DNA from 3 places in the Geobacillus sp. FJAT-46040 genome. Region 1 is predicted to be linked to each of the others. Evidence: a T-box and tRNA genes for the amino acid it is inferred to sense, from the RefSeq annotation. Region 1 holds a T-box; the other regions hold tRNA genes.
The links. A T-box is a leader RNA that pairs with one kind of tRNA and senses whether it is charged. The one in region 1 lies ahead of leuS (leucine--tRNA ligase), so its partner is inferred to be a tRNA-Leu.
Positions count from the first base shown of each region.

Region 1 (10,693 bases):
CACATTATGCCAAGAGGAGGAAACAAACCGAATGTCAGCCAAACGCCGCTTGTTTACTTCAGAGTCTGTGACGGAAGGACATCCGGATAAAATTTGCGACCAAATTTCTGACGCCATTTTGGATGCCATTTTGGAAAAAGATCCAAACGCCCGCGTCGCCTGCGAAACGAGCGTCACGACCGGGCTGGTGCTCGTGAGCGGGGAAATCACGACATCAACATACGTGGACATTCCGCGCATCGTCCGCGATACGGTTCGGGAGATCGGCTACACGCGCGCCAAATACGGATTTGACGCTGATACGTGCGCGGTGCTGACGTCGATTGACGAACAATCGCCGGACATTGCGATGGGGGTGGACCGGGCGCTCGAGGCGCGCGAAGGTCAGATGACTGACGAGGAAATTGAAGCGATCGGCGCCGGCGACCAAGGATTGATGTTTGGGTTCGCCTGCAATGAGACGGAAGAATTGATGCCGCTGCCGATTTCGCTTGCGCACCGCTTGGCGCGCCGATTGGCGGAAGTGCGCAAAACGGACGTCTTGCCGTACTTGCGGCCGGACGGAAAAACGCAAGTGACGATCGAATACGATGAAAACGGCAAACCGGTGCGCGTCGATACGATCGTCGTTTCCGCGCAGCACCATCCGGAAATTACGCAAGAGCAAATCCAGCGCGACATTAAAGAGCAGGTCATCAAGCCGGTCGTGCCCGCGGAGCTGCTTGATGAGAACACGAAATATTTCATCAACCCGACAGGACGGTTTGTCATCGGCGGTCCGCAAGGGGATGCTGGGTTGACGGGGCGCAAAATCATCGTCGATACGTACGGCGGCTACGCCCGCCACGGCGGTGGCGCGTTCTCGGGCAAAGATCCGACGAAAGTCGACCGCTCGGCAGCGTATGCGGCCCGCTATGTCGCGAAAAACATCGTCGCGGCAGGACTGGCCGACAAATGCGAAGTGCAGCTTGCCTACGCGATCGGCGTCGCCCGCCCAGTTTCGATTTCGATCGATACGTTCGGCACCGGCAAAGTGTCGGAAGACATTTTGATTGAAGTCGTGCGCAACAACTTCGATCTCCGCCCAGCGGGCATCATCAAAATGCTCGACCTTCGCCGCCCGATTTACAAACAGACGGCTGCTTACGGCCATTTTGGGCGTACGGACATCGACCTGCCGTGGGAGCGCACCGACAAAGCCGCCTTGTTGAAAGAACAAGCGCTGGCGTTGGCGGACAAGTGATGAAAGAAAAAGAGCTGCCTGATCACGGCAGCTCTTTTTTGTCGGCGCACGATGTCCGCTGTTGCTGCAGCGCTTTGTAATACTGCCCTTTCTCGACATATTCGCGGCGGATGCGCTCCATTTCGCGGATATCGTCTTCCGTCAGTTCGCGGACGACTTTCGCCGGCCGGCCGAGGGCGAGCGTGTTGGGCGGAATTTTTTTGCCCGGCGGCACTAAACTGCCGGCGCCGATAAACGCGCCTTCCCCGATTTCCGCGCGGTCCAAAATGATTGAGCCCATGCCGATGAGCGCGTTTTTGCGAACGATGGCGCTGTGCAAAATGACTTGATGGCCGACTGTCACCCCGTCCTCAATGATAAGCGGATTGTTTGGACTTTGATGCAAAATTGAGTTATCCTGAATATTGACCCGGTTGCCAATCACCGTTGGCGCCACATCGCCGCGAATGACGGTATTGAACCAAATGCTTGTCTCTTCGCCGATCACGACATCGCCGGTGATCGTCACATAGTCGGCGATAAAGGCGGAGGCGGCAATTTTCGGCGTTTTGCCTTTGTATGGGTAAATCATGGGCGTTCGTTCCTTTCTGTTGCAAAATCGATCGTTCACCATGTATTGTACAACGCTGCGTCCAAATCGCCAACGAAAGCGAGCGCGCCTAATCGGGATTGGTGAAAAACGTTTCGTTTCGCCCGATGAGTGGTTGGGATCGGGGAAGAAGATCCGATTTCACAAAGCTTCTCAACGTGAGAAGAACCGTTGTTGAGCGGCTTTTTCATTCCGTCGCCAACCCTTTTATGGTTTGCCCCAGCCGCATTGATGGCAATACTGGAAGACGAGATCGCAAGCTGTTCAGACGCGAAACAATTTTGGTTGCCGATAAGATGGAAATGCTAGGAGACGAGACCATGGTGTTTGCACCTGAGGTGAGTCGATTGAACATTCCGAAAAACCCCATCGCCTTGATGAAAATGGTGTATCGTGACGTGCTTCCGCTTGTCCACCGCGAGCTTGCCTATTGGCGGCGCCAGGCCGAGCGCATTCCCGACCCGGAATTGCGGCGCCAGGCGCTCGCGAGCATCGCTTCGAAAACGTTCCATTGCGAAGGCGGCTCCATTTTGGCGCTCTTGGCCGGAGAAAACATGGAGGATTGCATCCGCTTTATCGTTGCTTACCAGACGATCAGCGATTATTTGGATAATTTGTGCGACCGCAGCACCTCGCTCGATCCGCTCGACTTTCGCGCCTTGCACGATTCGATGCCGGACGCTTTGACGATCGGCGCGGAGCCGTCGAACTATTACCGCCATCGCCGCGAACAGGAAGACGGCGGCTATTTGCCGGCGCTTGTCCGCACGTGCCAAGAGGTGCTCAAGACGGTGCGCCATTATGAGACGATCGCCCCATTTTTGCATGAATTGGCCGGATATTATTGCGACTTGCAAGTGCATAAACATGTTGAAGCGAGCGAGCGGGTGCCGCGGCTGGAGAAATGGTTCGCGCAATACAAAGACGCCTTGCCGCCGATGGAGTGGTATGAGTTTTCCGCCTGCTCCGGTTCGACGCTCGGCTTTTTCTGCCTCGTCGCCTATGCGTTTGGCGAATCGCTGCCGCCGGAGATGGCGAGACAAGTGCGCGACGGTTATTTTCCGTACATTCAAGGACTGCACATTTTGCTCGACTATTTGATCGATCAGGAGGAAGACCGGGACGGCGGCGATTTAAACTTTTGCTTTTACTATCCGAATGAAACGGTGATGCTTGAGCGGCTTTGCCATTTCATCGAAGAGGCCGACCGCCATGTCGGCGCCCTTCCGCACGGCGAGTTTCACCGCCTTATTCACCGAGGGCTTCTTGGATTGTATTTGTCGGATGCCAAGGTGAAAAAGCAACGCGGGCTGCGCCGGCTGGCGCGCCGGCTCGTCCGCGCCGGCGGGGCGGCGTCGCAGTTTTTCTATTGGAACGGAAAAGCATACCGCTTTTGGCAGGAGCGGCAAAAACGGCTGTCCTTTTCATAAGGGCGGCCGTTTGCTTGTATTGGCAAAAGGGGCGGGATCCGATTGATTCAGGCGCCCTTATCCGCCCGGGTTTCGAGCGCGAGCAAAAACGGCGGGTTGTTTTGCCGATTGATGAATTCGTATTTCAAGGCATGGACGCGCCGTTGATCAAGAGAGCGGACGTAATCAAGGAGCGCGTCGCGTTCGCGCTTTCCTTCCGGATGGCCGTGGTAGACGACAAGAACGATGACGCCGCCCGGCTTCATGACGGAAAGCAACTGGCGGACCGCTTCGATCGTCGATTCCGGCTGGGTGACGATTTGCTTATTGCCGCCCGGCAAATAGCCGAGGTTGAACACCGCGCCGGCGATGCGCCCGTGTACATCGGCGGGAAGCGCCTCAAGCAGTTCACTATGGCTTCGCTCGAACAACGTCGCCCGCCCGCATAGCCCATGTTTCGCGAGGCGGGCGGAAGCGGCGGTGATGGCCTCAGACTGAATGTCAAAGCCGAACACATGGCCGAAATCCCCGACGCGTTGGGCCAAATACACGGTGTCGTGCCCGTTGCCGACGGTCGCGTCGACGGCGATGTCGCCTTCGTTGACTGCTTGATCAAGCAAAAAGCGGGCAAACGGCAAAATGTTCATCAAAGCCATCGGTTGTCCCCTCCTTGTGATCGTTTCATCGTTTACGTTGGCAGGCGTGGCGTTGCGCCAAAGTGTCGGATGCCATCGCTTTTCCCCTAAACTTTCCATCCTCTGCGCCGGCGTGACAGAAAACCTTGAGCTGACCGACATTGATCGAGCTGAACGAAGATCCTCACGTCGGCATTGTAACAAAAACTTCATGGAAAATCGACCGCTGCCAATCATTGGCGTGATACGGCCGGCCTATGCGGCGCATAGTAAACATGAGGGAATATCACGAAACGAGGTGAGCGCATGGCGACAAGACAATCCGTTGAGGAATTTTTGCAGCGGTGTGAAGATGTGATCCGCTACGCGAAAGAGCAATATACGGAAGCGCAAAAGCAGGAGCATTACAACATCACCGAATACACCAACGCCCAGCAGATGCTCGAGCAGACGGTCATCGATTTAGCGCACTTGGCGCGAAGCTGCAACGCCCAGCAGCGCGAGCAGCTGCATCGGATGCGGCTCCAACTGGAGCAATTGCAAAATGACATGATTTTGCTTGACCGCTGAAACGAGGAGGAACACGACATGAAGCGACGCTTGAAACAAACGAATCCGGAACAAAAAACACGCAACGGCCAAAACAATAACGATTTGGAGCTTGGTCAAGACTTTGACCCGGTGAAGCTGGCGAAAAAGCAATACGAGGAAACGGGCGGCCAACCGATCCGCTCCAAGCAGCGGAACGGGTGACGACAAGCCAAAGGGGCGGAAGCCGCTCCGTCTTGTTCTTCTTTTCGCGCAGGAGCCCCGCTTCAAAAGCCATTGTTTCCGTGGGGAGTTAGTTTGGCAAAAAAGTGGCGGACGCATCGGAACGCTCCGCCTTTTTGATTGCATTTTTTCCTGTTTTCCCCTACAATTATTTCGGAACTCAAAATAAAAACCAGAAAAGGATGATGACCGATGCCCCGCGCTCTTTGGTGGCTGCTTGTCGGCATGGCGCTCAATGTGACAGGGGCGTCGTTTCTATGGCCGCTAAACACGATCTATTTGCACGAACAGCTCGGTCAGCCGCTCGCTGTCGCTGGTGTCGTGCTCATGCTCAACTCTGGGGGAAGCGTCATCGGCAGCTTGGCCGGCGGCTTTTTGTTTGACCGGATCGGCGGGTTTCGCGTTTTGTTGGCCGGAGCGGTGTTGACGATGGCCGCGCTCGGCGGCTTAAGCGTTTGGCACGGTTGGCCGCATTATGCGGTGTTTTTGGCGTTTGTCGGCGTTGGCAGCGGCGTCGTCTTTCCGGCGGCGTCGGCGTACGCCGGGGCGATTTGGCCGGAAGGGGGGCGGCGGGCGTTCAACGCCTTGTATGTCGCGCAAAACATCGGCGTCGCCGTCGGGTCGGCGCATGATCGTCGGCTCCCGAAGCGGACGGAGAACGCGGATGAAAAAACCGCGGCTTCCGTATAGATTTCGGCTTGCAATTGATCGACAAATTTTTTAAAATAATAATAAATTTGTCATTCTGTCCACTCATCGGTCGATTCATGTGCGAATAAGGCGAATAACGGTGAAGAGGAGCAGTAGCGGGCCCGACGGACGGCAGAGAGTTGACGGATGGTGCGAGTCAACCGAAGTCGGCTCGTGAACTCGCCTCGGAGTTGCCGGCGTGAACGGTCATCGACAGCGCCGGCCGTCCATCCGCGTTAAGGAAGAAAGCGGGTGCGCCGTTTGGCGCGCCAAAAAGGGTGGTACCGCGGGAAGCGCGCCTCTCGTCCCTTTGCTGTGGGGATGGGGGGTTTTTTTGTACATATTTTCGTCAATGATGCAAGTAGAACTTGATAGGAGGAGTGCTGAGATGAGCTTCAACCACCGCGAAATTGAACAAAAATGGCAGGACTATTGGGAGAAAAACAAAACGTTCCGCACGCCCGATGATGATGACAAGCCGAAGTTTTACGTTCTCGACATGTTCCCGTATCCATCCGGCGCCGGCTTGCACGTCGGCCATCCGGAAGGATATACGGCGACCGATATTTTGGCGCGCATGAAGCGGATGCAAGGGTACAACGTCCTTCACCCGATGGGCTGGGACGCGTTCGGGCTGCCGGCCGAGCAATATGCGCTCGATACCGGCAACGACCCGGCGGAGTTTACGCAAAAAAACATCGACAATTTCCGCCGGCAAATCAAATCGCTTGGCTTTTCGTACGACTGGGACCGGGAGATCAATACGACCGACCCGAACTATTACAAATGGACGCAATGGATTTTCTTGAAGCTGTATGAAAAAGGGCTCGCCTACATGGATGAAGTGCCGGTCAACTGGTGCCCGGCGCTCGGCACGGTGCTGGCGAACGAAGAGGTGATCAACGGCCGGAGCGAGCGCGGCGGGCATCCGGTCATCCGCAAGCCGATGCGGCAATGGATGCTGAAAATCACCGCCTATGCCGACCGCTTGCTTGAAGATTTGGAAGAGCTCGACTGGCCGGAAAGCATTAAAGAGATGCAGCGCAACTGGATTGGCCGTTCGGAAGGAGCGGAAATCGAGTTTGCCGTCCACGGCCATGACGAAACATTCACCGTGTTCACGACGCGTCCGGATACGCTGTTTGGCGCGACGTACACCGTCTTGGCGCCGGAGCATCCGCTCGTTGAAAAAATCACGACGCCGGAGCAAAAGCCAGCCGTTGACGCCTACTTAAAGGAAATTCAAAGCAAAAGCGACCTTGAGCGCACCGATTTGGCGAAAGAAAAAACGGGCGTGTTCACCGGCGCGTACGCCATTCACCCGGTCACCGGCGATCGGCTTCCGATTTGGATCGCTGACTACGTCTTGATGAGCTACGGCACCGGAGCGATCATGGCCGTGCCGGCGCACGATGAGCGCGACTACGAGTTTGCGAAAAAATTCCACTTGCCGATGAAAGAAGTCGTCGCCGGCGGGAATATCGAAAAGGAAGCGTACACCGGAGATGGTGAGCATATCAACTCCGAGTTTTTGAACGGCTTGAACAAGCAGGAAGCGATCGACAAAATGATCGCCTGGCTTGAGGAGCATGGCAAAGGGCGGAAAAAAGTGTCGTACCGGCTGCGCGACTGGCTGTTCAGCCGCCAGCGCTACTGGGGCGAGCCGATTCCGATCATCCATTGGGAAGACGGCACGATGACGCCGGTGCCGGAAGAGGAATTGCCGCTTGTGTTGCCGAAAACGGATGAAATCCGTCCGTCGGGAACGGGCGAGTCGCCGCTGGCCAACATCGAAGAATGGGTCAATGTTGTCGACCCGAAAACCGGGAAAAAAGGGCGGCGCGAAACGAACACGATGCCGCAATGGGCTGGAAGCTGCTGGTATTATTTGCGCTACATCGACCCGCACAACGACAAGCAGCTCGCCGATCCAGAAAAGCTGAAAAAGTGGCTGCCGGTCGATGTTTACATCGGCGGGGCGGAGCACGCGGTTTTGCATTTGCTTTATGCCCGCTTCTGGCATAAGTTTCTCTATGACCTTGGCATCGTGCCGACGAAAGAACCGTTCCAAAAGCTGTTCAACCAAGGGATGATTTTAGGCGAAAACAACGAAAAAATGAGCAAATCAAAAGGCAATGTCGTCAACCCGGACGACATCATCGAAAGCCATGGGGCCGACACCTTGCGGCTGTATGAAATGTTCATGGGGCCGCTTGAGGCGTCGATCGCTTGGTCGACGAAAGGGCTTGACGGTGCGCGGCGCTTTCTCGACCGCGTCTGGAGGCTCTTTGTCACCGAGAATGGCGAACTGAACCCGAACATTGTCGACGAACCGGCAAACGATACGCTCGAGCGCATCTATCACCAAACGGTGAAAAAAGTGACGGAAGACTACGAATCCTTGCGCTTTAACACCGCCATTTCGCAGCTTATGGTGTTCATCAACGAAGCGTACAAAGCGGAGCAAATGAAAAAAGAATACATGGAAGGCTTCGTCAAGCTCTTGTCGCCGGTCTGCCCGCACATCGGCGAGGAGCTGTGGCAAAAGCTTGGCCACACGGACACGATCGCCTATGAACCGTGGCCGACGTATGATGAAACGAAGCTTGTGGAAGACGTCGTGGAAATCGTCGTGCAAATCAACGGCAAAGTGCGGTCGCGCTTGCACGTGCCAGTTGACTTGCCAAAAGAAGCGCTCGAGGAGCGGGCGCTCGCCGATGAAAAAATCAAAGAGCAGCTTGAGGGCAAAACCGTGCGCAAAGTGATCGCCGTCCCCGGCAAGCTCGTCAATATCGTCGCCAACTGATGATGAGGGCGGGCTTCGGCCCGCTCCCTATCCACCAACGAAAGGGGTCGATCTGCCATGGAAGAGATCAAGGAAATCACGCCGGCTGAAGTGAAAGAAAAACTCGAACGCGGGGAAAAGCTGAACATTGTCGATGTGCGCGAAGACGAGGAAGTCGCCCTCGGCATGATCCCCGGCGCCAAACATATTAAAATGGGCGACATCCCCGATCGGCTTGAGGAATTCGACCGCAACGAAGAATATATTTTCGTCTGCCGCTCCGGACGGCGGAGCGAAAACGTCTGCCGCTACTTGCAAGAGCTTGGCTATCGCGTCCGCAACATGACGGGCGGCATGCTCGAGTGGGAAGGCGAAACAGTGCCGAAGCGATAAGCGCTTCCGGCTCAAAGAACAGGGCATGGCGGCGGGCCGTCATCCAAGTGATCCCGTTTTTGTCGAGACCAAAACGACGGAACGTGTCAGCGGATGGGAAATGGATCCATCCGAACGGCCCCGTTCAGTCAAGAGGCAGAGGAATGGCTGGCTGCCGCGGGCCTTTTCATGCGTCGGCGGCTTGCGCTTCCCCGGTCCGCTTGCGGGGTAGGAGCGAAAAAGCGTCCCAGCTTTTTGGGGCGCTTTTTCCATTTTGTTTTAGTACCAAAGTGTGATGCAAGAAAAAAAAGTATTGGAAGTTTTTTGGGCTTTTATATTATTGTCAAGAAAAATATGACGACGCCTTGCATTGTTATCAAAAGGCAGAAGAGTTGTTGAAGGGGGAATGGAAAACGAGCGGGGAGGAGGCCGATTTGGCTTACTTGTCGGCGCTTGCATAAAGATCAATCGTTTTTTCGCTTGGCAGCTTCGCTGTCGGTCGTGTTTCACTTTGGCTGTTTTGTCGCAGGCCGACGTATTCCTCGTATTATGGCTACTACTATTTGCAAGACAATACGCGCGGCAGCGGCATTTTTACGTATGACGGACGAAACCGCACCGTTTTGCCCGGCAGCTTATGGGCCGATGTCGACAACCAATTTTTCGCCAGCTATGACGCGGCGGCCGTGGACGCCCATTATTACGCCGGTGTCGTGTATGATTACTACAAAAATGTGCACGGCCGGCTGAGCTATGACGGCAGCAACGCCGCCATCCGTTCGACCGTCCATTACGGCCGCGGCTACAACAACGCGTTTTGGAACGGTTCGCAAATGGTGTACGGCGATGGCGACGGACAGACGTTTTTGCCGTTTTCCGGCGGCATTGACGTCGTTGGGCATGAGCTGACCCATGCGGTGACGGATTATACGGCCGGGCTTGTTTACCAAAACGAATCCGGCGCCATCAATGAAGCGATGTCCGATATTTTCGGCACGCTCGTGGAGTTCTACGCCAACCGCAACCCGGACTGGGAGATCGGCGAAGACATTTACACGCCGGGAATTGCCGGCGACGCGCTTCGCTCCATGTCGGATCCGGCGAAATACGGCGATCCGGATCATTATTCCAAACGGTACACCGGCACACAAGACAATGGAGGAGTCCATACAAACAGCGGCATCATCAATAAAGCGGCGTACTTGCTCAGCCAAGGCGGCGTCCATTACGGCGTAAGCGTCACCGGCATTGGCCGCGACAAAATGGGGAAAATTTTCTACCGGGCGCTTGTCTACTATTTGACGCCGACGTCGAACTTCAGCCAGCTGCGCGCCGCCTGCGTGCAAGCGGCCGCTGATTTGTACGGGTCGACAAGCCAAGAAGTCAACTCGGTGAAACAGGCGTTCAATGCGGTTGGAGTGTATTAAGACGAGTCAACTACCCCCACTTAGCTAACGCTTGAAGCGGGGGCTTGCAACTCCCCAGAAGTGCGAACGGACTTCGTCCTCCTTCCTTGACTTGGGGTTGCATCAGGGGCAGGTTGACGACTACCCAACGACATAGGTCATGCCTATATCGCTACCGAGTGGCTCGGCATGTCTGTAGGCAGTACTTGACTTCCACGCACAACAGACGGATGTACGCTCGATGTTTTACGGTTGCAACGTTTCCTGCAACCAACTCCCTACATCGAGTAACGGGGATTGGAGTGCCTTGATTCAACGGTTTTCTCCACATTCTTATTCTATCATATACAAAAGAAAGGAGGAAGGGCGATTCCTCCCCGACTTTCGCTCTCGCTTAGAAGTCGGGGTCTCCTCGCCAAAGATGATGAAGTTTCTGACGTCACGCGTCCCGCTGTTCGAGGGCGCGTGACGCCTTTTGTGGGCAGGATTTTCCCTAAATGCGTGGAAAAGGAAAAAGAAAACGGGGGAATGGCGATGTACAAAGTGAAAGTGTTTGATAAAGAGCATGAAAAAGATTTGGAAGCGGCGGTCAATGATTTTTTAGCCCGATTGAAAGACGGACAGTTGATCGATGTCAAGTACAGTGTGGCGGCGATGGAATCGGAAGGCGAGCAAATCTACTGTTTTTCCGCCATGGTCATTTACCGGACTTGACACTCCACACGGCTTCAGACCGTGGGATTCTTTGGGCCGTTTTCGTGCTGATCCCCCTAAAGCGGGCGACGTTTTGTTC
Region 1 is NZ_NISS01000001.1:214,490-225,182, forward strand. It holds gene metK (methionine adenosyltransferase) at 32-1,243, shown strand; gene CD000_RS01200 (gamma carbonic anhydrase) at 1,266-1,814, opposite strand; gene CD000_RS01205 (tetraprenyl-beta-curcumene synthase family protein) at 2,153-3,262, shown strand; gene mnmM (tRNA 5-(aminomethyl)-2-thiouridylate-methyltransferase MnmM) at 3,310-3,897, opposite strand; gene CD000_RS01215 (YtzC family protein) at 4,183-4,446, shown strand; gene CD000_RS01220 (hypothetical protein) at 4,465-4,629, shown strand; partial or broken gene CD000_RS01225 (MFS transporter) at 4,840-5,274, shown strand; T-box leader at 5,429-5,650, shown strand; gene leuS (leucine--tRNA ligase) at 5,726-8,143, shown strand; gene CD000_RS01235 (rhodanese-like domain-containing protein) at 8,201-8,515, shown strand; partial or broken gene CD000_RS01245 (M4 family metallopeptidase) at 9,052-9,921, shown strand; gene CD000_RS01255 (sporulation protein Cse60) at 10,435-10,614, shown strand.

Region 2 (10,693 bases), 2.6 Mb from region 1:
GAAGGCGCAAAGTAGCTCCTTTGAATTCGCTTCTTCGCTGGTTTGCGTCGAGGAATTCGGCTTCTCCGAATCCGCTTGTAGACGCAGACGCAAACGAGACTGCTTCTTGAATTTGCTTCTCTGCAGTCTTGTGCCGAGGAATCTTGCTTCCCCGAACCTGCTAGCAGACGCAGGCACAGGCGCTTTTGAAGGAATTCTCATTCCTTCAAAACTGAACGAAGCGACTGCCTTGAGTCTGCTTCCTTGCAGCTTTGCGCCGAGGAATCCATCTTCCTTGAATCTGCTAGAAGACGCAGGCGCAAAACAAGTGAAGGAATTTCTCATTCCCTCAAAACCGAACGAAACGAAAGCGCTGTGTATCGACAGTTGGCCATTTCGGCCTCCGCTTTTCGAATTGTCTAGCTCCGGCTCGCCGCCGCTCGGGGTCAAATAACCTTCGCCTTCGGGATTGTAAATCCCTGCAGGCGAAGAACATTTGCCCATCGCGGCGAAACGCTCGCCTCCGCTTTTCGTCCTTAGAAAGGAGGTGATCCAGCCGCACCTTCCGGTACGGCTACCTTGTTACGACTTCACCCCAATCACTTGCCCCACCTTCGGCGGCTGGCTCCCGTAAGGGTTACCTCACCGACTTCGGGTGTTGCAAGCTCTCGTGGTGTGACGGGCGGTGTGTACAAGGCCCGGGAACGTATTCACCGCGGCATGCTGATCCGCGATTACTAGCGATTCCGGCTTCATGCAGGCGAGTTGCAGCCTGCAATCCGAACTGAGAGCGGCTTTTTGGGATTCGCTCCCCCTCGCGGGTTCGCAGCCCTTTGTACCGCCCATTGTAGCACGTGTGTAGCCCAGGTCATAAGGGGCATGATGATTTGACGTCATCCCCACCTTCCTCCGACTTTTCGCCGGCAGTCCCTCTAGAGTGCCCAACCGAATGCTGGCAACTAGAGGCGAGGGTTGCGCTCGTTGCGGGACTTAACCCAACATCTCACGACACGAGCTGACGACAACCATGCACCACCTGTCACCCTGTCCCCCCGAAGGGGGAACGCCCAATCTCTTGGGTTGTCAGGGGATGTCAAGACCTGGTAAGGTTCTTCGCGTTGCTTCGAATTAAACCACATGCTCCACCGCTTGTGCGGGCCCCCGTCAATTCCTTTGAGTTTCAGCCTTGCGGCCGTACTCCCCAGGCGGAGTGCTTATCGCGTTAGCTGCAGCACTAAAGGGTGTGACCCCTCTAACACTTAGCACTCATCGTTTACGGCGTGGACTACCAGGGTATCTAATCCTGTTTGCTCCCCACGCTTTCGCGCCTCAGCGTCAGTTGCAGGCCAGAGAGCCGCCTTCGCCACTGGTGTTCCTCCACATCTCTACGCATTTCACCGCTACACGTGGAATTCCGCTCTCCTCTCCTGCACTCAAGTCCCCCAGTTTCCAATGACCCTCCACGGTTGAGCCGTGGGCTTTCACATCAGACTTAAGAGACCGCCTGCGCGCGCTTTACGCCCAATAATTCCGGACAACGCTCGCCCCCTACGTATTACCGCGGCTGCTGGCACGTAGTTAGCCGGGGCTTCCTCGTGAGGTACCGTCACCGCGCCGCCCTCTTCGAACGGCGCTCCTTCGTCCCTCACAACAGAGCTTTACGACCCGAAGGCCTTCTTCGCTCACGCGGCGTCGCTCCGTCAGGCTTTCGCCCATTGCGGAAGATTCCCTACTGCTGCCTCCCGTAGGAGTCTGGGCCGTGTCTCAGTCCCAGTGTGGCCGGTCACCCTCTCAGGCCGGCTACGCATCGTCGCCTTGGTGAGCCGTTACCTCACCAACTAGCTAATGCGCCGCGGGCCCATCCGCAAGTGACAGCCAAAGGCCGCCTTTCAACCAAAGACCATGCGGTCTTCGGTGTTATCCGGTATTAGCTCCGGTTTCCCGGAGTTATCCCGGTCTTGCGGGCAGGTTGCCCACGTGTTACTCACCCGTCCGCCGCTGACCAAACCAGAGCAAGCTCCGATTTGGTCCGCTCGACTTGCATGTATTAGGCACGCCGCCAGCGTTCGTCCTGAGCCAGGATCAAACTCTCCAAAAGAAAGTTGATTGGCTTTTCGCATTGTCCAGCTTCGGCCCGCCGCCGCTCGGGGTCAAATCACCTTCGCCTTCGGGATTGTAAATCCCTGCAGGCGAAGAACATTTGCCCATCGCGGCGACCCGCGGGCCTCAGCTTTTCTTTCGCGCTTCGTTTCGTTCAGTTTTCAAGGAACGAGACCTCTTCTTGAACTTGCTTCGTTGCAGTCTTGCGCCGAGGAACCCAATTCCCCCGAATTCACTAGAAGACACAGGCGCAAAGTTGCTGCATTGAAACAACTTCTCTGCTGGTTTTCGTCGAAGAATCCCGCTTCTCTCCATTCACTTGCAGGACACAAGGTTGCTACTTTAGTTTGCTTCTCTGTAATCCTACCGAGGAACCTCACGTCTTCAAATTCCCTTGCAAGCGGCAGGCACAGACATAAAGCAACAGTGGAGCCTATCGGGATCGAACCGATGACCTCCTGCGTGCAAAGCAGGCGCTCTCCCAGCTGAGCTAAGGCCCCATATATCCGCTATCGGGAAGACAGGATTTGAACCTGCGACCCCATGGTCCCAAACCATGTGCTCTGCCAAACTGAGCTACTTCCCGCCAACGCGCTCGAGAGGATTCGAACCCCTAACCTTCTGATCCGTAGTCAGATGCTCTATCCAATTGAGCTACGAGCGCAAGTGCCGAGGGCCGGACTCGAACCGGCACGGTAGTGACCTACCCCAGGATTTTAAGTCCTGTGCGTCTGCCAATTCCGCCACCCCGGCTAAATGGGCAAATAAATGGAGCGGAAGACGGGACTCGAACCCGCGACCCCCACCTTGGCAAGGTGGTGTTCTACCGCTGAACTACTTCCGCTCGAATCAACATGCGGGTGAAGGGACTCGAACCCCCACGCCCGTAAAGGGCACTAGACCCTGAATCTAGCGCGTCTGCCAATTCCGCCACACCCGCAAATCAATTGTGGTGAGCCATGGAGGACTCGAACCTCCGACCCTCTGATTAAAAGTCAGATGCTCTACCTACTGAGCTAATGGCTCATGGTTAGGATAACACTCTACAGCTTCGTTTCACTCTACCTGCCTCTTCCTCTCCCAGCTGTTTCACAGATGCCTAGTGCGTCGAGGCAACTCGAAGCAAATCCGAAGATGCAGCGCTCGTTACTGAGCTAATGGCTCATAGTCAAGTATACACTCACAGTGAACGATGTCCCTTCCTCTGCTAGCATATTCGAAGATGTTGGATGCGTCGGGACAACTCGAAGCAAATCCGAAGATGCTTCGCTCGTTGCTCTACCTACTGAGCTAATGGCTCATGGTTAGGATAACACTCTACAGCTTCGTTTCACTCTACCTGCCTCTTCCTCTCCCAGCTGTTTCACAGATGCCTAGTGCGTCGAGGCAACTCGAAGCAAATCCGAAGATGCAGCGCTCGTTACTGAGCTAATGGCTCATAATAGGTGATGGTGGAGGATGACGGGATCGAACCGCCGACCCCTTGCTTGTAAGGCAAGTGCTCTCCCAGCTGAGCTAATCCTCCACAGGATTGCCTAGCGACGACCTACTCTTGCAGGGGCGCTGGCCCCAACTACCATCGGCGCTGGAGGGCTTAACTTCCGTGTTCGGGATGGGAACGGGTGTTTCCCCTCCGCTATCATCACTAGACAATCAACAGACAAGTTATATTATAATTAAATTTATTTATTTGTCAACTAGATCCTTGTTTTTGATTAGTGCTGTCATTTCAACGTGCTATCATAATATAACACGTTGGGAGTGGTTTGTCAACTCGACTTCCTGTGTTTGTTTTTCAACAAAACAGCGACAACTATTTTTACATAAATGAAAAGCCCCCTGCTGCTTGTCTTTGCAGGGAGCGATCAAATTTATTTATGACGCATTTGCGGGAAAAGCAACACGTCGCGGATCGACGGCGAGTTCGTCAGCAGCATGACCAGACGGTCGACCCCGATGCCAAGCCCGCCTGTTGGCGGCATGCCGTACTCGAGCGCTTCAAGGAAGTCTTCGTCCATTTCATGTGCTTCATCGTTTCCTTGTTCACGCTCTTTCAGCTGCGCCTCAAAGCGTTGGCGCTGATCGATCGGATCATTCAATTCGGTAAAGGCGTTGGCATGTTCGCGCCCGACGATAAACAGCTCAAATCGGTCGGTAAAACGCGGGTCGTCCGGATTTTTCTTGGCCAACGGTGAAATTTCAACCGGATGGCCATAAATGAACGTCGGCTGAATGAGGTGAGACTCGACTTTTTGTTCAAAAAATTCGTTGACAATATGGCCAAACGTCATATGTGGAGCAACTTCCACTCCGTGTTCTTTCGCCAGCTCCCGCGCCTCTTCGTCGCTCATCTGCCGCCAGAAGTCGACGCCGACATATTCCTTGATCGCATCGACCATATGGAGGCGCCGCCACTCGGGCGTTAAGTCGACGACATGCTCGCCGTATTGAATTTTCGTCGTTCCAAGCACTTCAGTGGCAATGTGGGCGATCAAGTTTTCCGTTAGTTCCATAATGTCGCGGAAATCGGCGTACGCCTCGTACAATTCGAGCATCGTAAACTCCGGGTTATGGCGGGTGGAAATGCCCTCGTTCCGGAAAACGCGGCCGATCTCGTACACTTTTTCCAAACCGCCGACGATAAGCCGTTTTAAATGGAGCTCGATAGCGATTCGCATATAAAGCGTCATATCCAATGCGTTATGATGCGTAATGAACGGGCGCGCCGCAGCGCCTCCAGCCACAGCGTGCATCATCGGCGTTTCAACTTCCAAATAGCCGTGGCTGTCAAGATACCGCCGCATCGATTGAATGATCAAACTGCGGGTGATGAACGTCTTTTTGCTCTCCGGATTCATAATTAAATCGAGATAACGCTGGCGATAGCGTTGCTCTATGTCTTTCAAACCATGGTATTTTTCCGGCAGCGGACGCAGCGCTTTCGTCAAAAATTCGTACGACGACACTTTGATGGAAAGTTCACCAACTTTTGTTTTAAACATTGTGCCGCGCACGCCGACGATATCGCCAAGGTCAGAGATTTTAAACAGTTCGTACTGCTGTTCGCCAACATCGTCTTGACGGACGTAAATTTGAATCTGCCCGGTGACATCCTGGATATGGGCGAACCCGGCTTTTCCTTTGCCGCGCTTTGTCATGATGCGGCCGGCGACGGCGACTTCAATTTGCTTTTCTTCAAGTTCCTCTTTCGACAAATCGCCGTACAGTTCGAACAGTTCTTGCGCTTTATGAGTGCGCTCGAACCGTTTGCCAAACGGGTCGACACCCAATTCCTCAATTTTTTTCAGCTTTTCCCTGCGGACGCGCAGTTGGTCGTTCAATTCTTCATGACTCATACCTCATTCACTCCATTTAGCGATTTTTTACGAAAAATACTGCCAGCACTCGCTGGCAGTCCTCCGCTGCATGAACGTCATCTCCGTTGTGTGAACTACCCACACCTACGCTTCGCTTAGAGGTGGAGGCTTCAAGCGACTTGTGTGTGTTCGCCGAACGGTAAGCCACACACAAGAACCCTTTACGCTTCCCTTCGTTCCGAAGGTGTCCGTTCTAGCCATATTCTATTATTCGTTGGCTAACGCCAACCGACATTCATCTCCCACCTACTCACTGGGTTACACCCTTCGCGTTCCTTGAGGTGGGAGACTTCTTTCGGAAATCCGTTAAACGGCTTCGGCGTTCGCCGCTGCTTGGACTTCCGCTTCTTCCGCCACGCGAAGCAACAGTGCGGCCAGTTCGTCCCGCGTTTCACATTCATTGATGGCGTTGCGGATTTTCGCTGCGCCGCGAATGCCTTTTAAATACCAAGCAGCGTGTTTACGCATTTCTTTGACGGCGATATATTCGCCTTTTAAGGCAATTAATCGGTCTAAATGCAGCAGGCAGACATCGATTTTTTCCCTCGGCGTCGGTTCCGGGATGAGCTCTCCAGTTTCTAAATAACGGACAGTGCGATAGATCATCCAAGGGTTTCCAAGCGCCGCCCGTCCGATCATGACGCCGTCGACCCCTGTTTCTTCAAGCATCCGCTTTGCATCTTGAGGCGTTTTGACATCTCCGTTGCCGATAACCGGGATGTTGACGGCTTCTTTCACTTGCTTGATGATGTTCCAGTCCGCTTTTCCTTCATACATTTGCACCCTTGTCCGTCCGTGGACGGCGACGGCCTTCCCGCCGGCGCGCTCAACGGCTTGAGCGTTTTCGACGGCGTAAATGTGCTTTTCATCCCAACCGATCCGCATTTTCACCGTGACCGGTTTTTCAACGGCATCGACGATCGCGGCAACGACATCATAAATTTTATTCGGGTCAAGCAGCCATTTCGCTCCAGCGTCGCAATTCGTAATTTTCGGCACTGGGCAACCCATGTTGATGTCGATGATATCTGCATTCGTATTTTTATCGACAAATTTCGCCGCTTTGACGAGCGTTTCTTTCTCGCCGCCGAAAATTTGCAAGCTGATCGGCTTTTCCCGTTCATCAATATATAACATGTTTAACGTCTTTTCGTTGTTGTATACGATTCCTTTGTCGCTTACCATCTCGGCGCATACAAGCCCGGCGCCGAATTCTTTAACGGTCAGGCGGAACGCGGAGTTGCATACGCCTGCCATCGGAGCGAGCACGACGCGGTTTTTAATTTCGACATCGCCAATGCGAAACATCGCAGATGCCTCCTTTCTACTTGTTCGATTCGAGTTTCGGCGGCGCCAGTTCTTCCACCGATATATTCAGCCGTTCGGCGATTTGTCCAACGAGCGAATCGGACGGCATCCGGTTCCCCCGTTCAATTTCACCAAGGATCGATACGGAAATGCCTAGTTCTTTCGCCAGTCTTTCTTGCGTATATCCTTTCAACTTTCGAAAAGCGCGAATACGTCTTCCCCATCTTTCCGCTTCCATACATGAACTCCTTTTTTGTCAGGTAGTCGGCCAATGATGTCGATTAACGACTCGGAAAGGTTCGGTATTGCCACGTGGGAGTTGACTTCAAACAACGGGATGAGCACGAACGCCCGCTCCGCCATGCGCGGATGCGGGATCGTCAGCTGCTCTGTTTCAATATTTTCATGATTATACAGCAAAATGTCAAGGTCTAACGTCCGTGGTCCCCAGCGAATTTCTCTTTTTCTTCCAAGTTGTCGTTCGATTTGCTGGGTCACGTCAAGCAAGGCAAACGGCGACAACGTGGTCGCCACCTCGATCACCATGTTTAAAAACTTGCCTTGGTTGACATAGCCGACCGGATCGGTTTCATAAATCGATGAGCTCGATGTGATAAAAATTTCCTGATGATGATGGAGCGCTTCAATGGCAGAACGCAAATAGGAAACACGATCTCCGAGGTTGGAGCCTAAAGCGAGATATGCGATGTTTTCCATTTAACGACCCCTATCAATTTCGACTGCGACATGTTGATAATGGCCGCGAATCGGCGGATTCGGCTTCGTCACTTTGACAATGCAGCGCTCGACAACAGGAAAGGCAGCGAGCAAGTCGGCGGCGATCGCTTCAGCGACCGCCTCGATCAAGGCGAACGTCCGCTCCTCAACGATCGCCCGGCAGCGCTCGTACACATCGGCGTAGTTGACGGTATTCTCAAGACAATCGCTCCGCCCGGCAGGCTGCAAGTCGAGCTCCAACGTCACATCGACCAAAAATCGCTGGCCGAGGATGTTTTCTTCGCGAAACACCCCGTGGTAGCCGTAAAACTCCATGCCTTGCACATAAATTTTATCGATGACCGCTCTCTCCCTTCCCAAGCATAGCATCCATCATTTTGGCCATGCGGGCAATCGGCAATACATCATGGACTCGGACGATGTGCACCCCTTTCATGATGCCGAGACAAACGGTCGCTCCTGTTCCTTCGACCCGCTCCTCGACAGGCACGCCGAGCACATGGCCGATAAATCGTTTGCGCGACGTGCCAAGCAAAAGCGGATAGCCGAGAGCGGCAAATTCATCAAGGCGCCGCATCACCTCCAAGTTATGCTCGACCGTCTTGGCGAAGCCGATCCCCGGATCTAAAATAATGTTCTCATCTTTCACACCCGCCTCTTTGACAATGCGAATGCTTTCTTTCAAATCGGCGATCATGTCGGAAATCAAATCGCGATAGGCCATATCGCGGCGGTTGTGCATTAAAATGATCGGCGCGCCGTACGTGGCGGCGACGCGGGCCATATCAGGGTCCGCCTTGGCTCCCCAAACGTCGTTGATGATGTGCGCCCCGGCTTCCATGGCTTGCCGCGCCACTTCCGCTTTGTACGTGTCAATTGAGATCGGTACACTCACCGCCTTAGCAATCGCTTTTACCGCCGGAATGACGCGGCGCAATTCTTCATCAAGCGGCACTGGATCCGCCCCCGGACGAGTTGATTCACCGCCGATGTCAATGATGTCTGCTCCTTCCGCCACGAGCCGCTTCGCGTGCTTGACCGCGTTTTCCACGTCGTAAAACCGGCCGCCGTCGGAAAACGAATCGGGCGTGACGTTGACAATGCCCATGATCAACGTTTTTTTGTTTAAGTCAAGCTCATGCCCGCGGCATTGAAGCCGAAGAGGGCGCATCGATGTTGTCATCAGTCGTTCATCCTTTCCGCCAATTCGTTCCTCGTCCATAACCGATGGGTCAAGCGTCGGTAATGGTGCTGCAAGGCCCGGACCACCGGACCATTTTTTCCTTGGTAAACGCAATGGCCAATGCGGCAAAGGGGTACAATTTCCTGCACAGAGTTGGTGATAAATGCTTCATCAGCCTGCAACAAATGGGACAGCGGATATACCCCTTCTTCAACTGGGATGCGCAACTGCTTGAGCAAAGCAATGATGAATTGTCTTGTGATGCCGTTTAATATGCCGACAGCCGGCGCTGGCGTGTAGACGATGCCGTCTTTCACCCAAAAAATATTGGAAACGATCCCCTCCGCTACCGCACCATCTGAATTCAAAAAAATTCCTTCCGCATGAGGTCGATGTCCGAGCTCCCATTTCCCAATCATATTGTTTAAATAATGGTGCGACTTTAGTCGCTCATTGCCTTCCGGGCTGTTTCGCCTTGCCGCGAGCACCACCCCTTCTTTTCCTTCCGGAGGGACGGGCGGCGGAAGCGGCTTCATATAGACGATGACGGTCGGGTTTCGGTAACGTTCGATCGGCAAGCCGAGATCGCCGACCCCGGCCGATACATTGAAGCGCACATAAGCGTCGCGCAAGCCATTGGCCTCGAGCAACTGCTCGATGATCGCCACCGCTTCGGCGCGGCCGAACTGCCTTTCGATGTGAAGCTCAGACAGCCCTTTGTTCAATCGGGCCAAATGATCGTCAAGCAAAAAAGGGTGGCCGCTATACGTGCGGAATGTTTCAAATAAGCCAAGCCCATATAAAAAGCCGTGATCAAACGCTGATAACTGCGCTTCTTCGCGCGGAACGACCGCGCCGTTGATATACACGTACATGACTGTCACGCCTTTTTATACGTGTTGATAAAGTTTTTCAACAGTTGCATCCCATGGCTTGTCATAATCGATTCCGGGTGAAACTGCACGCCTTCCACCGGCAGCGTTTTATGGCGAATCGCCATCACTTCATCCTCTTTCGTCCAAGCCGACACGACGAAACAGTCCGGAAGCGTCTCTTTCTCGACGATAAGGGAATGGTAGCGCGTTGCCGTAAACGGGTTCGGCACGCCGCAGAAAATCGTCTCCCCATCATGGTAGACGGACGATGTTTTCCCGTGCATCAGCCTTGGAGCGCGGACAACGCGGCCGCCGAACGCCTGGGCGATGGCTTGATGCCCGAGGCAGACGCCGAAAATCGGAATTTGGCCGGCAAAGCGATCGATGACTTCCAGGCTGACCCCTGCCTCATTCGGTGTGCATGGACCGGGGGAAATCATAATAAAATCAGGGCGGAGTCGTTCGATTTCAGCCACCGTAATTTCATCATTCCGTTTGACAATCAGCTCTTCTCCCAACACGCCCAAATATTGCACCAAATTGTACGTAAATGAATCGTAGTTATCAATCATGACGATCATCATTCTCACCTCATGCTCGGAAATAATGCCTCTGCTTCGCTCAGCTCTTTCGCTTTCCAAAGGGCAGCCGCTTTCTTTACACATTCCTTGTACTCATGCTCTGGGTTGGAATCGATGACGATGCCCGCTCCTGCCTGTACATGCGCCAATCCGTCTTTGACGACCATCGTTCGAATGGCGATGTTTAGCTCCATGTTTCCTTGAAAATCGATCCAACCGATCGAGCCCGTGTACAAGCCGCGGCGGACCGGTTCCAACTCTTCAATAATTTCCATTGTTCGCACTTTCGGGGCGCCGGTAATCGTCCCGCCGGGAAACATGGCGCGAATGACGGAAAACGCATCGTGCTCCATCGTCATGGTGCCGGATACGTGAGAAACGATATGCATCACATGAGAATACTTTTCGACGGTCATCCATTCGTCAACTCGAACCGTCCCGTATGCACAGACGCGCCCAAGGTCATTCCGTTCAAGATCAACGAGCATGGCGTGCTCGGCCCGCTCCTTTTCACTCGCAAGCAACTTGCGAGCAATTTGTTCATCCTCTGCC
Region 2 is NZ_NISS01000001.1:2,839,111-2,849,803, forward strand. It holds gene CD000_RS18265 (hypothetical protein) at 1-483, opposite strand, end outside; rRNA gene CD000_RS15165 (16S ribosomal RNA) at 520-2,077, opposite strand; tRNA gene CD000_RS15170 (tRNA-Ala) at 2,507-2,579, opposite strand; tRNA gene CD000_RS15175 (tRNA-Pro) at 2,592-2,665, opposite strand; tRNA gene CD000_RS15180 (tRNA-Arg) at 2,670-2,743, opposite strand; tRNA gene CD000_RS15185 (tRNA-Leu) at 2,747-2,832, opposite strand; tRNA gene CD000_RS15190 (tRNA-Gly) at 2,849-2,923, opposite strand; tRNA gene CD000_RS15195 (tRNA-Leu) at 2,935-3,019, opposite strand; tRNA gene CD000_RS15200 (tRNA-Lys) at 3,030-3,105, opposite strand; tRNA gene CD000_RS15205 (tRNA-Val) at 3,529-3,604, opposite strand; rRNA gene rrf (5S ribosomal RNA) at 3,613-3,729, opposite strand; gene lysS (lysine--tRNA ligase) at 3,951-5,435, opposite strand; gene dusB (tRNA dihydrouridine synthase DusB) at 5,763-6,764, opposite strand; gene CD000_RS15225 (helix-turn-helix domain-containing protein) at 6,781-7,002, opposite strand; gene folK (2-amino-4-hydroxy-6-hydroxymethyldihydropteridine diphosphokinase) at 6,954-7,481, opposite strand; gene folB (dihydroneopterin aldolase) at 7,482-7,841, opposite strand; gene folP (dihydropteroate synthase) at 7,834-8,685, opposite strand; gene pabC (aminodeoxychorismate lyase) at 8,685-9,560, opposite strand; gene pabA (aminodeoxychorismate/anthranilate synthase component II) at 9,566-10,141, opposite strand; gene pabB (aminodeoxychorismate synthase component I) at 10,147-10,693, opposite strand, start outside.
Region 2: it has a tRNA-Leu gene. The T-box ahead of leuS (leucine--tRNA ligase) is inferred to sense a tRNA for this amino acid. The anticodon was not compared.

Region 3 (10,693 bases), 1.0 Mb from region 1:
CCACCATTTAAAGAGTGCGTAATAGCTCACTGGTCGAGTGACTCTGCGCCGAAAATGTACCGGGGCTAAACGTGCCGCCGAAGCTGCGGGATGACCGTTGGTCATCGGTAGGGGAGCGTTCTAAGGGCAGAGAAGCCAGACCGGAAGGACTGGTGGAGCGCTTAGAAGTGAGAATGCCGGTATGAGTAGCGAAAACAGAGGTGAGAATCCTCTGCGCCGAAAGCCTAAGGGTTCCTGAGGAAGGTTCGTCCGCTCAGGGTTAGTCGGGACCTAAGCCGAGGCCGAAAGGCGTAGGTGATGGACAACAGGTTGAGATTCCTGTACCACCTTCTTCCCGTTTGAGCGATGGGGGGACGCAGGAGGATAGGGCGAGCAGGCGGCTGGAAGAGCCTGTCCAAGCCGTGAGGCTGATCCGCAGGCAAATCCGCGGATCATAAGGCCAAGCGGTGACGGCGACGGATTGATCCGGAAGTCCCCGATTTCACACTGCCAAGAAAAGCCTCTAGCGAGGGAAGAGGTGCCCGTACCGCAAACCGACACAGGTAGGCGAGGAGAGAATCCTAAGGCGCGCGGGAGAACTCTCGTTAAGGAACTCGGCAAAATGACCCCGTAACTTCGGGAGAAGGGGTGCTCTTTGGGGTGAAGAGCCCTGAAGAGCCGCAGTGAAAAGGCCCAAGCGACTGTTTATCAAAAACACAGGTCTCTGCGAAGCCGAAAGGCGACGTATAGGGGCTGACACCTGCCCGGTGCTGGAAGGTTAAGGGGAGCGCTTAGCGGAAGCGAAGGTGCGAACCGAAGCCCCAGTAAACGGCGGCCGTAACTATAACGGTCCTAAGGTAGCGAAATTCCTTGTCGGGTAAGTTCCGACCCGCACGAAAGGTGTAACGACTTGGGCGCTGTCTCAACGAGAGACCCGGTGAAATTATACTACCTGTGAAGATGCAGGTTACCCGCGACAGGACGGAAAGACCCCGTGGAGCTTTACTGCAGCCTGATATGGAATTTTGGTATCGCTTGTACAGGATAGGTGGGAGCCTGGGAAGCCGGAGCGCCAGCTTCGGTGGAGGCGGCGGTGGGATACCACCCTGGCGGTATTGAAGTTCTAACCCGCACCCCTTAGCGGGGTGGGAGACAGTGTCAGGTGGGCAGTTTGACTGGGGCGGTCGCCTCCCAAAAGGTAACGGAGGCGCCCAAAGGTTCCCTCAGAATGGTTGGAAATCATTCGGAGAGTGCAAAGGCACAAGGGAGCTTGACTGCGAGACGGACAGGTCGAGCAGGGACGAAAGTCGGGCTTAGTGATCCGGTGGTTCCGCATGGAAGGGCCATCGCTCAACGGATAAAAGCTACCCCGGGGATAACAGGCTGATCTCCCCCAAGAGTCCACATCGACGGGGAGGTTTGGCACCTCGATGTCGGCTCATCGCATCCTGGGGCTGTAGTCGGTCCCAAGGGTTGGGCTGTTCGCCCATTAAAGCGGTACGCGAGCTGGGTTCAGAACGTCGTGAGACAGTTCGGTCCCTATCCGTCGCGGGCGGAGGAAATTTGAGAGGAGCTGTCCTTAGTACGAGAGGACCGGGATGGACGCACCGCTGGTGTACCAGTTGTCCCGCCAGGGGCACCGCTGGGTAGCTATGTGCGGACGGGATAAGCGCTGAAAGCATCTAAGCGTGAAGCCCCCCTCAAGATGAGATTTCCCACCGCGCAAAGCGGGTAAGATCCCTCGAAGATGACGAGGTCGATAGGTCCGAGGTGGAAGCGTGGCGACACGTGGAGCTGACGGATACTAATCGATCGAGGGCTTAACCTAACAAGAAAAGTGGAGGCCGCCTGCTTATCGGCGAGGTGCGCTGGAGGGCCTGCGAGCGGGCTTAGCCCGCCGCAGCAGGACCGAAGCGTCGCGAGCCGATGGCGGCCGGAACTAGACAGCGAAAAGCGCAGGCGAGCGGTTCGCCCCGGCTTCTTCCCGAAACGGTTATCTAGTTTTGAAGGAATGAAAAAAAGTCCTTGACAATAAGCTCAATTCCCTTATAATAATACTTGTCGCCATTGCCTAGTGGTGATAGCGGAGGGGAAACACCCGTTCCCATCCCGAACACGGAAGTTAAGCCCTCCAGCGCCGATGGTAGTTGGGGCCAGCGCCCCTGCAAGAGTAGGTCGCTGCTAGGCAAACAACGTGGAGTATTAGCTCAGCGGGAGAGCACCACGTTGACAGCGTGGGGGTCACTGGTTCGATCCCAGTATACTCCACCATCATGGGGCGTTAGTTCAGGGGGAGAACGCTTCGCTGGCAGCGAAGAGGTCAGGGGTTCAAATCCCCTACGCTCCATTGTATGCGGTCGTGGCGGAATGGCAGACGCGCTAGGTTGAGGGCCTAGTGGGGGCAACCCCGTGGAGGTTCAAGTCCTCTCGACCGCATCGCTCCAAACAGCTATGGAGGAGTACCCAAGTCTGGCTGAAGGGGTCGGTTTCGAAAACCGATAGGGGTGTCACAGCCCGCGGGGGTTCGAATCCCTCCTCCTCCGCCATAAATATTGACTTAGCTCAATTGGTAGAGACGAGCATCTGCATCGTCGAATTTGCTTCGAGTTGTCCCGACGCACCCAGCTTCTTCGAATTGGCTGGTAGAGGAAGGGACACAACAAATGAACAATGAGCCACGATTTATATCATAATTATGCCGACTTAGCTCAATTGGTAGAGACGAGCATCTGCATCGTCGAGTCGGCTTCGAGTTGCCTCGACGCATCCTGCTTCCTCGAAACAGCTTGTAGAGGAAGAGGCACAGAGCACAACAATGAGCCACCTTCTTGCATTTATTTTATGCCGACTTAGCTCAATTGGTAGAGCAACTGAATCGTAATCAGTAGGTTGCGGGTTCGAGTCCTGCAGTCGGCATCACGATTACGGAGGGGTAGCGAAGTGGCTAAACGCGGCGGACTGTAAATCCGCTCCCTTTGGGTTCGGCGGTTCGAATCCGTCCCCCTCCATTTTTATTTCTTATAAGCGGGCCTATAGCTCAGCTGGTTAGAGCGCACGCCTGATAAGCGTGAGGTCGGTGGTTCAAGTCCACTTAGGCCCATCTCTTATGTTGGACGACAAGAATGATTCTTGTCGTCTTTTTTGCGTTGTCGCTAAAGGCATAATGTGCTCTACCATCTCCATGGAGAATCCTCTGACTTTTACATGTCAACGAAAGGGTGCCCCCGTTCAGACACCCTCCCTTGGTTTTTACTTGAAAGTGGTTTTAGCAGAGAAACTTCCGCTTCAAACAAAACTAGAAGCCGTTCACGGAACGATAGTCCGTTTGCCTAATGGACGTACTTCCCATAATCAGGGGTAGCGATACGGTCAAAATCACGGGCGAGTTTTGTCAACCCTTCACGCAGCTCTTTGCCGGCGACAGGAGCACCGTGTCCGGTGATGGCGACTGACGGAAAGAGTGCGGCTAACTTGTGCACCGACTCGCGGGCGGCGCGCCAATCGATGGTATAATAGCGCGGCGGGCCGCTGATTTCGATTTGTTGGGTCAACACTTTATACAGTGAATCTTGGCGGACGGTGACGAACGCGTCGCCGGCGATTAAAGCGGCGTCGCGCGGCCGAAATAACGAAATGTGGCCTGGCGTGTGCCCCGGTGTGTGGATCCAGCGAAATTCCGGCAAGTGCGGAACGGTGCCGTCCGCAGGGAGCGGCTGGACGCGGTTGCCTAATTGAATCGGCTCGTTCGGAAAAAACGGCGAGATTTTGGCGATGAAGCCGCCCTCGACGGAAGCGTCAGGTTCAGGATAGCTCGCCTTTCCAGTCAAATACGGCAGTTCAGCCGGATGGGCATACACCGGGACATTCCAATGCTTGACAAGCTCAACAATCGCTCCAACGTGGTCAAAATGGCCGTGGGTTAAAACAATGGCTTGCGGGCGGCTGCCGCTGCCAAAGCGGTCTTCCACGACTGAAACAATGTCATCGGCTGATCCCGGCATGCCAGCGTCGACCAATACAAACGCGCGGTCGTCTGGGCGGCCGACAAGACAAATGTTCACGATTTGGATCGTATGGCAGTACAAATCGGGCAGCACGCTGACTCCGAGGCCGCTCGCTGCTGACGTCGCAGGTATGAAACGATAGTCTTCTCCGTAGTGCAGTTGTTCCTCTGCCATGGGAACTCCCTCCTTGCACGAATGGATAGCCCATCGATAGGATTCCTTATCGAGAAGCGGGATATGCAACGCTAGGTTCGAACGGAAAACACCTTCCGCTTTTTCCTCTTTGGCCGCTTGCTCGACATGCCCCGCCAAATAATGGTACTATAAAGGAAAGGAGGAAAGGAGGAAAACAGGATGAGCATTTTGAAAAAAGGATTGGCATTCGGGCTGGGATTGGCGATTGCAAGCAAAGAACAAGTGGAAAAAATCATTGACGAGTTAGTCAAAAAAGGGGAATTGTCGCTTGACGAATCGAAGGAAGTGATCGATCAATGGAAACAGCAGACCGAAGCGCGGAAAACGGAAGTGCAGCGGCTTGTACGCGAGCAAATCAAGCAGGTGATCGATAAACTCGACTTGGCGACGAAAGAAGACGTGCGGCAACTCGAGGAGCGAATCCGCCGTCTTGAAGAAAAGGAACAAAGCGGGCAGTAAACCGATGCGGCCTGTCCGCTCGCTTTTTGCCGCCTTAGGAGAGATGTCTCGATGATCGGAAAACGGATGCGCCATATCGGAAGGTATCACGAAATCGCCGCCTCCTTGCTTCGGCACGGATTCGGGATGATCGTCGATGAACTCGGCTTTTCGTCGTTTCTTTCGTTGCCGCCGCGATGGAAAGCGGAGCAAGGGAAAAAGGAAGGAAAAACGGTTGGGGAGCGGCTCCGCCTTGTGCTTGAGGAGCTCGGCCCGACGTTCGTGAAGCTCGGGCAAATTGCCAGCACACGGCCGGATTTGATTCCCGCTCCGATCATCAGTGAGCTCGAAAAGCTGCAAGACCAAGTTCCGCCGTTTCCGTTTGCCGATGTCCGCCGGATTGTCGAAGCGGAGTTTGGAAGTTCGCTGGAAACACTCTTTCGTTCATTTGAGGAAATGCCGCTCGCTGCCGCTTCGCTTGGACAAGTGCACCGGGCGGTTCTTCCTTCCGGACAGGCCGTGGCGGTGAAAGTGCAGCGCCCGCACATCGCTGTGCGGGTGGAGACGGATCTGGAAATTTTGCAAGATTTGGCCGTGCTGGCGGAACGCCGTCTCGATTGGGCGGCAACCTACCAATTGTCTGAGATTGTCGATGAACTGGCGCGTTCATTACGGCAGGAGCTGGATTATACAGTCGAGGCGCGCCATGCGGAACGGTTTGCACGGCAGTTTGCCGGCGATTCGTCGGTGTATGTCCCGAAGGTGTTTTGGGATTATACGACGAAAACAGTGCTCACGATGGAATATGTCGAAGGGATCAAACTCGGGGAGATCGAGCGGTTGAAAGCGAACGGCCACTCCTTAAAAACGATCGCCGAGCGTTTGGCTGAAGCAACCTTTCAACAAATGTTTGAGCATGGATTTTTTCATGGCGACCCTCATCCTGGCAATGTATTTGTTCTTGACAATGGAACGCTTTCCTTCATTGACTTTGGCTTGATGGGCCGCCTTCGACCTCATGTCAAACATCATCTTTCTTCACTCATCATCGCCTTAATGCGGCAAAACACGGATGGGGTGTTGGGTGCGATTTACGGTTTAGGAATTGTTCCTGACGGAGTCGATGAAGGCAAATTGCGCGATGATATTGACGAGTTGCGGGAGAAATACTACCGCGTCCCGCTCGGTGAGATCAGTCTTGGGGAAGCCGTCGAGGATTTGCTTTCGGTGGCGTTTCGCCATGGCATTCGCATCCCAAGCGATTTGACGCTGTTAGGGAAAGCGCTGTTGACGGTCGAAGGGGTCGTGGAGACGCTTGATCCGCAGTTTCGCATCATGGATGTGGCGGAGCCGTTTGGGCGGAAGCTGTTGAAAGACCGTCTTCGGCCTGACCGGGTGGCGGAGACAGCGTGGAGGCGCGTCGCCGATTATGGCGAGATGCTCCTTCGGCTGCCGGACAGTGTAAAGGAGCTGGCCAAAATCATGCGGCGCGGCAAACTTCAGCTCGAGATGACAGCGTCAGACCTTGAGGCGTTTTTGCACAAACTTGATCAAATTAGCAACCGACTGTCCATTAGCATCGTTCTTCTTTCGTGGAGCATCGTCATGGCTGGCATGATGATCGCTTCATCGTTCGGACGGCAGTCGATGCTGCTATGGAAATTTCCTGCTGTTGAAATCGGATTAGGTGTGTCCGCTTTTCTTTTTGGTTGGCTGCTTTACTCGATTTTTCGTTCGGGAAAGTTTTAGCGTTTGTTGCACAATGATCTCTTTGTTCGGAAATTCTTGAAAGGTTGATGCAGTCCGATCGATGGAAGGTGTCCCCAAAACAGCGGGACACCTTTTTTCATCCATCATCCATTTGCGCGAAGCACGTTTGTTAAGCCATGCTAGGCAGCCTGATGGAGAGGAAAGCCGGTGAAGGCGCCGGAATAAATGCCATGCTTTGGATTATACTAACAGTGTTGTCTAGGACAGCGTTTAGGGAGTGGGAAATAAATCGTCCCCCAAAACGCGCGCTCTCCGCTTGCGGCTTCCTCATTCCGCTACGGGCGATGGGGATGGATTGTCGTCCACCTCATGGCCATGACGACTGTTTTTTTAGCGGGCGTGTATGCGGGACGGGGCCTGCGTATAAGCGGCTTGTAGCCAAAATCGAAATGGAGCTGTTTTAAAAAGGGCTAAACCATTTTCTGTCTCATAGAAGGATTTTTCTTTCTCGATCGCGAAACAAGTATTGCAAAACCAAAGAGGGAAGGAGAGAACCCGATGCCCATTGTCAACCCAAGCCGGGAAGAAATCGGTGAAATTTTGCGCAAGGCGAAACGGATTGCCGTCGTTGGGTTGTCCAACAATCCGGAGCGCGAGTCGTATATGGTGGCGAAAGCGATGAAAGACGCTGGATACGAAATCATTCCGGTCAATCCGATGATCGATGAGTGGGAAGGCATTCCGGCGGTTGATCAACTAACCGATATCGAAGGCCATGTCGACATCGTCGATGTGTTCCGCCGCTCTGAGCATTTGCCCGAGCTGGCCCGCGAGTTTGTGCAAATCGATGCCGACGTGTTTTGGGCGCAGCTTGGCGTCGTCAATGAGGAGGCGTATCGCTTTTTGAAAGAAAAAGGCTACACGGTCATTATGGATCGCTGCATTAAAGTGGAACATGCGCTCACCAAGCGTGCTTAATCTTAATCCATGAAACGGCCATCTTGTTCGAGATGGTCCTTTCGTTTTTTTGTCGCACTTGTCCGAATTTGTCGGGGGATGTCAAAAGGCAATGGACAGTCGGGAAGTTTGTGGTACAATAGAAACAGGTGTTCTTGTTTTTGTAGGAAGGGGTGGCCTTGTGGCAAAGCATGCGACATACGAATATAACGAAGATGCCATTCAAGTGTTGGAAGGGCTCGAGGCAGTCAGGAAGCGGCCGGGGATGTACATTGGCAGCACCGACAGCCGCGGCTTGCATCATCTTGTCTACGAAATTGTTGACAATTCGGTCGATGAGGCGTTGGCCGGATACGGAAACTACATTTTCGTGCAAATACATAAAGACAACAGCATCACGGTTTTGGATGAGGGGCGCGGCATGCCGGTCGGGATGCATAAGCTCGGCAAGCCGACGCCGGAAGTCATTTTGACCGTGCTTCATGCCGGCGGCAAATTCGGCCAAGGCGGCTATAAAACGAGCGGCGGTCTGCACGGAGTCGGGGCGTCGGTTGTCAACGCCTTATCAGAATGGCTGGTCGTCACGATTCATCGCGACGGCTTCATTTACCGGCAGCGGTTTGAGCATGGAGGCAAACCGGTGACGACGCTAGAGAAAATCGGCACAACGAACAAAACCGGAACCATCATTCAATTTAAGCCGGACCCAACGATTTTCAGCACGACAGTCTTCGATTATGAAACATTGAGTGAACGGCTGCGCGAATCGGCGTTTTTGTTAAAAGGGCTGAAAATCGAACTCGTTGACGAACGGACCGGCATGCGCGAGGTGTTCCACTACGAAAACGGAATTGAAGCGTTTGTCGCCTATTTGAATGAGGAGAAAGATGTGCTCCACCCGGTCGTTTATTTTGCTGGCGAGCAAAACGGCATTGAAGTCGAGTTTGCGTTCCAGTTTCATGACGGTTATTCGGAAAACGTGCTGTCGTTTGTCAACAACGTGCGCACAAAAGACGGCGGCACGCATGAGGCGGGTGCGAAAACGGCGATGACGCGCGTTTTTAACGAATACGCCCGCCGTGTCGGTTTGCTCAAGGAAAAAGATAAAAATTTGGAAGGAACCGATATTCGCGAAGGGTTGTCCGCGGTCGTTTCGGTGCGCATCCCAGAGCACTTGCTGCAGTTTGAAGGGCAGACGAAAGGAAAGCTCGGAACGAGCGAAGCGCGTTCGGCCGTCGATGCGGTGGTGTCCGAGCAGCTCATGTACTTTCTGCAAGAAAACCCGGACGTAAGCGCGATGCTCATTAAGAAAGCGATCCGGGCCTATCAGGCGCGTGAAGCGGCCCGCAAAGCGCGCGAAGAGGCGAGAAGCGGCAAAAAGCGGAAAGGGAAAGAGGCGCTCTTAAGCGGCAAGCTGACGCCGGCGCAAGGGCGCAATCCGCAAAAAAATGAGCTCTATCTCGTTGAAGGCGATTCGGCGGGCGGTTCGGCGAAACAAGGGCGCGACCGTCGATTCCAGGCGGTGCTTCCGCTGCGCGGAAAAGTCATCAACACGGAAAAGGCGAAACTTGGCGATATTTTGAAAAACGAGGAAATCAATACGATCATCCACGCCATCGGCGGCGGCGTCGGGGCTGACTTTTCGCTCGATGATGTCAACTACGACAAAGTGATCATTATGACCGATGCCGACACGGACGGCGCCCATATTCAAGTGCTGCTTTTGACGTTTTTTTACCGCTACATGCGTCCGCTGATTGAAGCGGGAAAAGTGTACATCGCCTTGCCGCCGCTTTACAAAATCAGCAAAAAAAGCGGCAAAAACGAAATCGTCGAATATGCGTGGACGGACGAGCAGCTGAAAGAAATTACGAAAAAAATGGGCCGCGGCTATACGATTCAGCGCTATAAAGGGCTCGGCGAAATGAACGCCGATCAATTATGGGAAACGACGATGAACCCACAGACGCGTACGCTCATCCGCGTGCGCATTGAAGATGCGGCCCGCGCCGAACGGAGGGTGACGACGCTCATGGGCGACAAAGTCGAGCCGCGCCGCAAATGGATCGAAACGCACGTCGCCTTCGGGCTCGAAGAGGAACCGGGATGGATCGGCTGATGGCGGCGTGAAAAGGCGCCGCCTTTTTGGTGCTGATGTGTTAGGAAAGGAGAATGACGATGGCAGAACGATTGCTGGAAATGCCGTTAGAGGACGTGCTTGGCGACCGCTTTGGCCGCTACAGCAAATACATTATCCAAGACCGGGCGCTCCCAGATGCGCGCGACGGGTTGAAGCCCGTGCAGCGCCGTATTTTATATGCGATGTACATCGATGGCAACACGGCTGATAAACCGTTTCGCAAGGCGGCGAAAACGGTTGGAAACGTGATCGGCAACTTTCATCCGCACGGCGACTCATCGGTGTATGAAGCGATGGTGCGGATGAGCCAAGAGTGGAAGCTGCGCAACGTGCTGGTGGAGATGCACGGCAACAACGGCAGCATCGACGGCGACCCGCCGGCGGCGATGCGCTACACGGAAGCGCGCCTGTCGGCGATTGCCGCCGAATTGCTTCGCGATATTGACAAAGAAACGGTTCCGTTTGTGCCGAACTTTGACGATACGACCGATGAGCCGACCGTCCTGCCGGCGATGTTTCCGAATTTGTTGGTGAACGGCTCGACCGGGATTTCGGCCGGCTATGCGACCGACATTCCGCCGCATGCGCTTGGCGAGGTGATCGACGCCGTCTTGATGCGGATCGACCGGCCGGATTGCACTGTTGACGAGCTGATGACGGTTCTTCCTGGCCCCGATTTTCCGACCGGCGGCATTATCCAAGGGAAAGACGGCATCCGCAAGGCGTATGAGACCGGCCGCGGGAAAATCATCATCCGCGCCAAAGCCGCCATCGAGCAGGGAAAAGGCGGGAAAAAGCACATTGTCATCACGGAACTGCCGTATGAAGTGAACAAAGCGAATTTAGTGAAAAAAATTGACGAGCTTCGCCTCGACAAAAAGCTCGACGGCATCGCCGATGTGCGCGATGAAACGGACCGGAACGGGCTGTCGATCGTCATCGAATTGAAAAAAGACGCCGATGCGGAAGCGATTCTCAACTACTTGTACAAAAATACGGATTTGCAAGTGCCGTACAGCTTCAACATGGTGGCGATCCATGAGCGCCGGCCGAAGCTGATGAGTTTGCCGGAGCTGTTGGATGCCTACATCGCCCACCGGAAAGAGGTCGTCACCAACCGCTCGCATTTTGAGCTGAAAAAAGCGAATGAGCGGAAGCACATCGTCGACGGCTTGATTCGGGCGCTTTCCATTTTGGATGAGGTGATTGCGACGATTCGGGCTTCAAGCGACAAGCGCGACGCCAAAGAACGGCTGATGGCTCATTACGG
Region 3 is NZ_NISS01000001.1:1,247,610-1,258,302, forward strand. It holds rRNA gene CD000_RS06570 (23S ribosomal RNA) at 1-1,807, shown strand, start outside; rRNA gene rrf (5S ribosomal RNA) at 2,050-2,166, shown strand; tRNA gene CD000_RS06580 (tRNA-Val) at 2,176-2,250, shown strand; tRNA gene CD000_RS06585 (tRNA-Ala) at 2,255-2,326, shown strand; tRNA gene CD000_RS06590 (tRNA-Leu) at 2,333-2,415, shown strand; tRNA gene CD000_RS06595 (tRNA-Ser) at 2,433-2,525, shown strand; tRNA gene CD000_RS06600 (tRNA-Thr) at 2,823-2,895, shown strand; tRNA gene CD000_RS06605 (tRNA-Tyr) at 2,906-2,987, shown strand; tRNA gene CD000_RS06610 (tRNA-Ile) at 3,006-3,079, shown strand; gene CD000_RS06615 (MBL fold metallo-hydrolase) at 3,309-4,157, opposite strand; gene CD000_RS06620 (phasin family protein) at 4,338-4,637, shown strand; gene CD000_RS06625 (ABC1 kinase family protein) at 4,689-6,365, shown strand; gene CD000_RS06630 (CoA-binding protein) at 6,885-7,304, shown strand; gene parE (DNA topoisomerase IV subunit B) at 7,465-9,402, shown strand; gene parC (DNA topoisomerase IV subunit A) at 9,462-10,693, shown strand, end outside.
Region 3: it has a tRNA-Leu gene. The T-box ahead of leuS (leucine--tRNA ligase) is inferred to sense a tRNA for this amino acid. The anticodon was not compared.